Regions from separate parts of the Dendrosporobacter quercicolus genome, predicted to be linked through region 2. Evidence: riboswitches for the same ligand, from Rfam matches in the RefSeq annotation. Region 2 holds a riboswitch; the other holds the start of a gene.

Region 1 (4,822 bases), on a different contig from region 2:
AAAGCGGCAGTGGCTTTGAATCCGGCAACACCGCTGAGTATGGTGGAGGAAGTGCTGACCGAAGTGGATATGATTTTAGTCATGAGCGTAAATCCTGGCTTTGGCGGTCAGAAATTTATTCCTTCAGTCCTTGATAAGCTGGCAAGATTGCGCCATGAACTGGATAAGCGTAAGTTAACTGTTGATCTTCAGGTGGACGGAGGCATAAATGCAGCGACGGCCCCTCAGGTTATCGCCGCCGGCGCTAATATCCTGGTGGCCGGTTCGGCGGTCTTTGGTGCGCCGGATATGAAGGCGGCAATAGCAATGCTTCGCAATGCGGAGTAATCATGGGACTTGATTATTTTGGCATTCAGTGGTAAGATTAATTTCATCAACAATTCAATATTGGCAGCCTTTGGGGCGAGGTGAAAAAGAGGGACGCTCTCTTTTAATTCCTGACCGGCGGTATAACCCGCGAGCCGTATGGCAGATCCGGCGTAATTCCGGAGTCGACAGTAAAGTCTGGATGGAAAAAGGCAGTATTAGGCAATCATTTTGCGTAATATCTTTTTCATATGTAAATTTTCCGCTCTTTAGGCTGTTAAAAAGTAAAACTTTTTAACAGCTATTGTTTTTGCAGGCGAACAACAGCAACATAGATAAGTGATTTTGCGGCTATGCTGCGCCGGACGCGGTGCAAGCCGCGGCTTTTCACCGGTGCAGCGCCAGGCTGCACGCATTGGCGGAGGTTGATGGATAAAATGGATGAACAATATATGCGGCAGGCTTTACATATTGCTCAGTATGCGGCAGGACGGACCAGCCCTAATCCGGTAGTGGGGGCGGTGCTGGTCCGCAATGGCCGAGTTGTCGGGCAAGGCTGGCATTGCCAGGCCGGTGCGCCGCATGCCGAAATTAATGCGCTTAAACAGGCCGGCGAACTGGCTCGCGGCGCGACAATCTATGTAACACTGGAGCCCTGCTCGCATCACGGCAAAACCGGACCCTGCACGGAGGCCCTGATACGGGCCGGCGTCAGCAAGGCTGTTGTAGCCATGACTGACCCTAATCCGGTGGTAGCCGGACAGGGACTGGACAAACTTCGCGCCGCCGGCATCGAAGTTGTCGAGGGCGTTTTAGCTGCTGAGGCTGCCAAAATCAATGAAGTTTTTATTAAATGGATTACCTGCAGGTTTCCTTTTGTTGCGCTAAAAACGGCCATGACTTTAGATGGGAAGATTGCCACCTGTCAGGGGAATTCACAATGGATTACCAATGCGGCTTCCCGGCGGAGAGTACACGAATACCGCAATATCTATGATGCCATCATGGTGGGAATCGGCACGGTATTGGCCGATAACCCGGCGCTGACCACCCGGCTGCCGGAAGACAGCCGCAATCCGCTGAGAGTGATTGTTGACAGTCAGGCGCGCACGCCGCTGTCGGCGCAGGTTGTCCGTGATCAACTGGCGCCGACCATCATTGCGGTTACGGCGCAGGCTCCGGCGGAAAAAGTTGAAGCCTTGCGGGCGGCAGGCGTTGAAGTGCTGACCGTAGCTGCCAAAGACGGCAGGGTTAATCTGCGGGAATTGCTGAAAATCCTTGGCGCAAGATGCATTACCAGCGTTCTGGCGGAGGGCGGGGCAACATTAAATGCGGCAATGATCAACAGCAATTTGGTGGATAAGGTTTACTGGTTTATTGCCCCCAAATTTGTTGGCGGCTGCTTGGCGCCAGGGCCAATCGGCGGAGCGGGGGTGAATTTGATTGATGAGGGGTATTCCGTTGAAGATATCAGCAGTGAAATCTTGGCCGGGGATATTTTAATCAGCGGCTATTTGCGTAATCGGGAGGGACGAGATGTTTACCGGACTTGTGGAAGAACTGGGGAAAGTGAAATCAATTGTACGCGGCGCGAAATCGGTCCGCCTGACCATTGCGGCCCGCGAAATCATGTCTGATGTTAAACTTGGCGACAGCATTGCAGTAAACGGCACTTGCTTGACCGTAGTTGATTACAGTCATTCCTGGTTTACCGCCGATGTCATGCCGGAAACCGTTGACCGTACTGTCCTGGCCAGGCTTAAAGCAGGCGATGCCGTCAATCTGGAACGAACGCTGCGGCTGGGTGACCGGTTTGGCGGGCATATGGTCAGTGGACATATCGATGGACTGGGCACAATAAGCTTGCTGCAAAAAGACGATAATGCCATCCTTGTCAGTATTACGGCGCAGGCCGATATTTTGAAGTTTGTCATTAAAAAAGGCTCAATAGCGATCGATGGCATCAGTCTGACGGTGGTGGACTGCGGCGCCGACTGGTTTACCGTTTCACTGATTCCGCATACTGCGGCGCAAACTACACTAAGCTTCAAACAGGTTGGCGATCCGGTAAATCTGGAAACCGATATCATTGGCAAGTATGTGGAAAAACTGCTTGGCTGCCATTTGCCGGAAACGCGGACGAAAGATTCGGCCATCACGTTGGAATTTCTCAGTAAGCATGGCTTTTCCAGTTAATGCAGCACACTTCATTTAGGGGGTTGGGTTATGAATTTTCATACCATTGAAGAAGCGATTGAAGACATTAGAAACGGTAAGATGATTGTGGTAGTCGATGACGAGGATCGTGAAAACGAGGGCGATCTATTGATGGCCGCTGATAAAGCGACGCCTGAAGCCATTAACTTTATGGCCGCTTTTGGTCGGGGACTGATCTGCATGCCCGTGGCTGGCGCGCGGCTGGATGAATTGGGAATCGGGGCAATGGTCGCCCAAAATACGGACACCCAATGCACCGCGTTTACCGTTTCGGTCGATGCGCATAATGTGACCACCGGCATTTCGGCCCACGAGCGGGCTCTGACCGTAAAAACCATTTTAAATGAGCAGTCTACACCGGATAGTTTAAGGCGTCCGGGTCATATCTTTCCCTTACGGTACACCGAAGGCGGCGTATTGCGCCGGGCCGGACATACCGAGGCGGCTGTTGATTTTGCCAAACTGGCCGGGTTGTCTCCGGCCGGGGTTATTTGCGAGATTATGAATGATGACGGTTCAATGGCCCGGGTGCCGCAGTTGATGGATTTTGTCGCCAGGCATAGTCTCAAAATAGTTACGATTGCCGATCTGATTAAGTACCGGAAGCTGCATGAAACCTTCGTCGTGCGGTCAGCCGAAACCAAGCTGCCGACTAAATATGGCGAATTTAAGCTGATCGCTTACGAGAGCGATTTGGACAGGCAATGCCATTTAGCCTTAATCAAGGGTGACATCAGTGACCGGCAAAACGTACTGGTAAGGGTCCACTCCGAATGCCTGACCGGCGATGTGCTGGGCTCATTGCGCTGCGATTGCGGCGATCAGCTGGCGACTGCATTAAGACGGATTGAAAGCGAAGGCCGGGGCGTGCTTTTATACATGCGCCAGGAAGGCCGGGGTATCGGCCTGGCCAATAAAATCAGGGCTTATGCCCTGCAGGACAAAGGCAAGGATACCGTGGAAGCCAACGAACTTCTCGGTTTTGCGCCTGACTTGCGCGATTATGGCATTGGCGCTCAAATATTGGCTGATTTGGGGCTGACAAGCATCAGATTGTTGACGAACAATCCCAAAAAGCGGGCTGGCCTGGAAGGTTATGGTTTGATGATCACGGAAAGAGTTCCACTGGAGATCCAGGCCAACCGTTTTAACAAGAAATATTTATCGGCCAAAAAGACAAAATTAGGGCATATGCTCAAACAATATGAGGAGGCTTAATCATGGCAAAAGTTTTTGAAGGACAGCTAGTGGCGGAAGGATTGAAAATCGGGATTGTGGTAGCCCGATTTAATGAGTTTATTACCAACAAACTGCTGGGCGGAGCAATTGACGGTCTTAAGCGGCATGGCGTTCTCGAGGACGATATTGCAGTCGCTTGGGTGCCGGGCGCCTTTGAGATCCCGCTGGTTGCCAAGAAAATGGCGGAAAGCAAAAAGTATCAGGCTGTGATTTGCCTGGGAACTGTTATCCGGGGCAGTACACCTCATTTTGATTATGTTTGCGCCGAAGTGAGCAAGGGCGTGGCGCAAGTGGGCCTGTCTTCAGGAATTCCCGTCATATTCGGCGTCCTTACCACCGAATCTATTGAGCAGGCAATCGAACGTTCCGGTACGAAAGCGGGCAATAAAGGGTTTGATGCCGCATTATCGGCGATTGAGATGGCTAATTTATTGAATCATCTGTAATTTATTTCCAGGAAATATAGTAGGTGATAGAATGAAAATTGGCGTTATAAGTGATACCCATGGTTGCGCTGAAACCTGGGTTAAGGTAAATGAAAAATTTTTCAGGGATGTTGACTTTATCATCCATGCCGGCGACGTTTTGTATCATGGACCGCGCAACAGCATTCCCGGTGAGTATAACCCGGGGCGGCTGGCCGAGCTTATCAACAGCAGCCCGGTGCCGGTGATTATTGCCTGCGGCAATTGCGACGCCGAAGTTGACGGCATGGTATTAAATGTGCCTGTCCAATCGCCTTACTGCTATATTGTGCCCGGCAGGCAGCGAATCATCGTAAGTCATGGCCATCAATTCACCGGTGACGGGCAATACGGCCTGGCCGAGCGCTATAAAGCTACTCTTTTTATTACTGGCCATACCCATATAGCAAAGCTGGAAAATAAAAACGGGACGGTGTTTCTTAATCCTGGCTCCCCCGGAATGACCAAGCGCGAAGACGGCAAGGGAACAATCGCCATCATCACCGATACCGCAGTCGAAGTATTGGATGCTGCAACCGGGGAAGTCTTGCTTGCTGAAAAACTTGAGGGTTAAGTAATCAGATTTCCCGATCAAT
Region 2 (4,822 bases):
CAGCACCGGTACGTTTTTATAAATCTTCGCCAGGAATTCCTTGGTCTGATTTTCATCGTTATTAAATTTTTTCAGACCGTAACCCCAGGCGGCCAAATGATTCCAGCGGGCTCCGCCGCTCGTTTTGGGATTTGGCGTGATCACCGCCACATCGTCACGGGTCAAATCATCCCAGTCTTTAATATTCTTGGGATTTCCCTTGCGTACCAAAAAAACAATGGTTGATGTATAAGGAGTAGCGTTATTCGCCAGTCTTTTCTCCCAGTCGGCCGCTATCAGGCCGGCCTTTTGCAGCGGATAGACATCGTCAGCCAAAGCCAAAGTGATCACATCGGCTTCCAGGCCATCAAGCACCGACCGGGCCTGTTTGCCGGAACCGCCATGGGATTGTTTAATCGTAACCTCCTGGCCGTTTTTTTCTTTCCAGTACTTGGCGAATGACTCGTTAAACTCTTTATACAGCTCACGGGTAGGGTCATAAGAAACATTAAGTAAGGTAACCGGAGGTTGTCCGGCAGCATCCGTTCCCGCCGTTTGTTTGGCGCCGCAGCCTGTCAGGCCAACGGCAGCCATTAAGATAAGCGCAATCACCGCATAAAGTCTGCCAGCCGCCGCTTTACGTTTATCAGTGGACAAAAAAAACATATAAATCCCTCCAAATAATAGATTTACTCTATATAAACAACCGCGGGTTGCACTGGGTATAGCGGTTGCAAGTAAATCAACGCTGAAAAAACAGAAAAGAGGCTAACCATTTGATGGTTAACCTCCAGTTTACTGGTCGATTAGGCCCAATGCCTTATCCAATTTTATCCTTCATTCAATCATCTGTCAGGAGATTAGGCAACAGCTCGGCCTTCAGTTATACTGATCAGCTAATCTCCCCGAAACAGGATCAATTTACATTATAACGATGATAAGCTTTTTTCCTGACTTTGTCAAGTGATAAAACGATTTTTTGTTGAATCGCTGTTGCGCAACCGCGGGTTAACAGCCGTGCGCTTTCCGGTATTCGATTATATCATCAATGGTAACTACCGGCATATTATTTTTCTCAGCAAAATTTACGATTTGCGGCAACCGGGCCATTGTCCCGTCAGGGTTGGTCAATTCGCACAATACGCCATAAGGCTTCAATCCGGCCAGGCGCATTAGATCAACATTCGCTTCCGTATGTCCCTGACGCTCAAAAACGCCGCCGCGCTTGGCTTGTAACGGAAAGACATGTCCAGGCCGGCGCAAATCGGCGGGCTGAGCGCCATCTGCAACCGCAGCTTTAACTGTGGCCACCCGGTCGGCAGCCGATACACCGGTAGTAACGCCGGAAGACGCCTCGATCGATACGGTAAAAGGCGTTTGAAAACTGCTGGTATTGTCCCCCACCATGGGCGGCAGTTCGAGCACCTGAACTTTATCCTCCGGCAGACACAGGCATACAATACCGCTGCATTCGCGGATTAAAAGGGCCATTTGTTCAGCAGTCAGTGTTTCGGCGGCAAAAAAGATATCGCCTTCGTTTTCCCGCTGTTCATCATCAGTGACCAGCACGCCGTGTCCCTGCCGCAGGGCTGCAACCGCTTTTTCCACTCTCTCCAGCGGTGTTCCAAACTTTTCTAACAAGTTCTGATTCAAAATAAGTACGCCTCCTAAACATTAGTTCGACCTATCAGAATCAGGGCAACAAGATAGACAGCCAGCAAAATCAAGCCACATAAATACTTTGACTCTAGATAAAAACACGCTCACTGCCCTATCCTCTTTCATCCGGACTGTACCGTCGGCACTGGTCTCTCACCAGTTCTGCTGACCTCTTCAATCAAAAGAGCGCTCGCGGGCTCCCCAGCCTGCTGGGATACCGCCGGTGGGGAATCGCACCCCGCCCTGAGAATAAGTCATCTATTTCAATATAACTGCTGTCGGAACATTTGTCAATTGCTGGTATGCTGGTTCAAGCAATTGCCGTTAAACATTAGACTTTTTAAACTTATTAAAATTATAACAAAAGGCTTAGCCTGGGACATACAACAAAATATGCTTCAAGCAGGCTTAAAACGGCTCATTCCAGGCATTGCCACTCTTTCGGCAGCGGCAATAACAAGGCTCTGACCGGCGCAGCTTCAGCGCCGATAATATTCAGCGGAGCGGCAACGAGCAAATAGCGTCCGGCCGGCGGCTCTTTCAGATTCAGCCCTTCTAACACCGGCAGCCCGGCGCCCAGCAATAAGCGATGGGCAGGATGACCGGGCTGATTACGTTCAATCCCCAGGGCATCAATTCCCGCGCCGGCTACGCCGCAATTAACCAAATATTCGGCTCCGCCGCCTGTCAAATAGATAAACTGCCCTTCCAGGATTTGTTCATAGGAATTCCGGGTTTTCAATAACACAAAATCACCGCCGGCAATAGGCCGAACAGCCAGATCGGCGGCTGTAATTTTCTCTGTCACCTGGCGTAAATCCAATACGCTGCATTTGTTCACCACACTGGTCAATGGTATTTTGTCGATGGTCCCGCCGCCGGGAAAGATATGCAGGGCGGCATCCAGATGAGTTCCTGTATGCAAATTCATTTCCAGTTTACTCTCATAGACCGGCCCGATGGTAAAATCACTGGCCACGCTAAGTACAGGCCGCTTGTCCGGTTTACCTTTGTAAACCGGCATATCGCAGGCAATTGGCAGGGAAATATCATATATTTTCATTGGCGCTCCCCTCTTTACTCAATCCCACCATTTCCGTCCATCCCGCCTGATCAGTTCGTCCGCCTGGGCCGGCCCCATGGAGCCTGCGGCGTAATTAGGAAAGCTTTGCAGTCGTCTGCCGGTAATCAGACGGTCGACAAACGCCCAGGAAGCTTCCACCTCATCCCAGCGTGAAAACAAGGTGGTGTCGCCGCGTAAAATATCGACAATCAACCGTTCATAGGCTTCGGGAGTATTACCATTACTGCTGGAAACATTGCCGGTGTCCATCCGCGCTGAAACAATTTCTTCTTTTGAGTTGAAATTTTTGGTGCTAAACTGGAAACAAACCCCCACTTCGGGCTGAATTTTAATCATCAATGCATTCGGCTGCTCCAGCGGTTGCTTGCGCAGATACAGCACCGGCGGTAAAGGCTTGAACTGGATGACAATTTTCGCCTCACTGCTGCCTAAACGTTTTCCGGTTCGAAGATAAAACGGGGTTCCTGACCATCGAAAATTTTGAATATACAGCTTCATCGCCACAAAAGTTTCCGTTACCGAATCTGCAGCTACCTTGTCTTCCTGCCGGTATGCCTTCACTTGCTGATCCTTGACCATCCCCTGGTCATATTGGCCGAAAATAACATTTTCAGCAACCATTGCCGGGGTAAATACCTCAAGCGCCTGGATGACTTTAAGCTTTTCGCTTCTGATTGCATCAGGCTGCAAACTTACCGGCGGGTCCATCGCAACCAGCGACAAGGTTTGCAAAATATGGTTTTGCACCATATCCCGCATTGCCCCCGCCGTTTCATAATAGCCGCCGCGGCTGCCAATACCGGCCTGCTCACTCAGTAAAATTTGAATATTGTCGATATATTTATTGCTCCAGACAGCCTCAAACACGGAATTGCAAAACCGCAGCACCATGATATTCTGAATCATTTCCTTGCCGAGATAATGATCAATCCGGTAGATATTGTTTTCACTAAATACCGCACTAAGTTTATCATTCAATCGGACGGCGCTCTGTAAATCTCTGCCAAAAGGTTTCTCAATAACCAGCCGTTTCCAGCCTCTGCACTCAGCCGGATCTTGCTGATCGCGCAGCCCCTGTACGATTGGTTCGAAATACTCAGGAGCAACAGCCAGATAAAAAATGCGGTTACCGGCGGTAGCATGGCGCCGGTCAATTCCCTCCAGAATGCTGTGCAGCCGGGCATAGCCTGCAACGTCAAGAAAGTCCAGGCGGACATAATGAATGAGCGGCTGAAATATCCGCCAGTTTTCAGCAGTTACTGCATTGCGTGAATAGGCAGTAATCGCCGTGAACACTTCGCTGCGGTATTGTTCCGTTGTCTTTTCCCTGCGGCCTGCCGCTACCACGGCAAAATGTTCCGGCAACAACCCGTCACACAGCAAATTGTATAAGGCCGGCAACAGTTTTCTGCGGGCCAGGTCACCGGTTCCGCCAAAAATAACCAGCAGGGCCGGTAAGTGTTGATTACTGCCTCGTTCAGCTTTCACCGATCACAAAACCTCCTTTCATTCTAAAGCAAAATAAGCTGCATCTGCTTTAGAATATGAAAGGAGGTGTAAAGGGTGAATTGTTATTCAGTTAATCAAATGCAAAGGCAATTGTTCCGAGTTTTTCACCACGGCGGAGCGCCTCCCGGATCTCCGACAATTGAAGATCCAGCTTTTCTAATCGCGCCAAGTTCGCCCGCTCCTGCCGCGATGTTGCAATGATCTTGCTGATCCCGCCGTTTTTGATCACCATACGGCGTTCGCCCATTAAGGCCAGGATGGGATCATGCGTGGCCATGAACACAATCTTTTGCTTTGCCGTCAGCAGTTGCAAAGCCTGCCGGCGATCTATTCCCGCATTTTCCAGTTCATCAATTAATACAATTGGGCAGACGCTCAAAAAAGCGGCGTCAGCAATCATTAACGCCCGGGACTGCCCGCCGCTTAAGGCGGTCACCGGCGTATCAGGCCGAAATTTTTCACCGGCCAGTTGATTGGCTATTTCCAGAACATTTGCCGTTACCGCTTCGAGATGCTCAACCATCCGGCTTTCGGCATGCATGTGCACAAATTCGGCCGCTGTCAGATCCATTACAAAGTTCATATTCTGTG

Evidence for each region. Region 2 has a riboswitch for FMN ahead of ribB (3,4-dihydroxy-2-butanone-4-phosphate synthase). Riboswitches for the same ligand answer to the same signal wherever they lie in the genome.
Region 1: it holds a riboswitch for FMN, as region 2 does, so the genes downstream of both, ribD (bifunctional diaminohydroxyphosphoribosylaminopyrimidine deaminase/5-amino-6-(5-phosphoribosylamino)uracil reductase RibD) here and ribB (3,4-dihydroxy-2-butanone-4-phosphate synthase) in region 2, are expected to answer to the same signal.

What each region holds. Positions count from the first base shown of each region.
Region 1 covers NZ_FNHB01000001.1:554,266-559,087, reverse strand. The annotation lists gene rpe (ribulose-phosphate 3-epimerase) at 1-327, shown strand, start outside; FMN riboswitch at 390-524, shown strand; gene ribD (bifunctional diaminohydroxyphosphoribosylaminopyrimidine deaminase/5-amino-6-(5-phosphoribosylamino)uracil reductase RibD) at 744-1,943, shown strand; gene BLR06_RS02685 (riboflavin synthase) at 1,843-2,502, shown strand; gene BLR06_RS02680 (bifunctional 3,4-dihydroxy-2-butanone-4-phosphate synthase/GTP cyclohydrolase II) at 2,533-3,741, shown strand; gene ribH (6,7-dimethyl-8-ribityllumazine synthase) at 3,744-4,208, shown strand; gene yfcE (phosphodiesterase) at 4,240-4,800, shown strand.
Region 2 covers NZ_FNHB01000004.1:263,979-268,800, forward strand. The annotation lists gene BLR06_RS10510 (sulfate ABC transporter substrate-binding protein) at 1-645, opposite strand, end outside; gene ribB (3,4-dihydroxy-2-butanone-4-phosphate synthase) at 988-1,632, opposite strand; FMN riboswitch at 1,749-1,893, opposite strand; gene BLR06_RS10520 (cyclase family protein) at 2,057-2,701, opposite strand; gene zwf (glucose-6-phosphate dehydrogenase) at 2,720-4,210, opposite strand; gene BLR06_RS10530 (ATP-binding cassette domain-containing protein) at 4,302-4,822, opposite strand, start outside.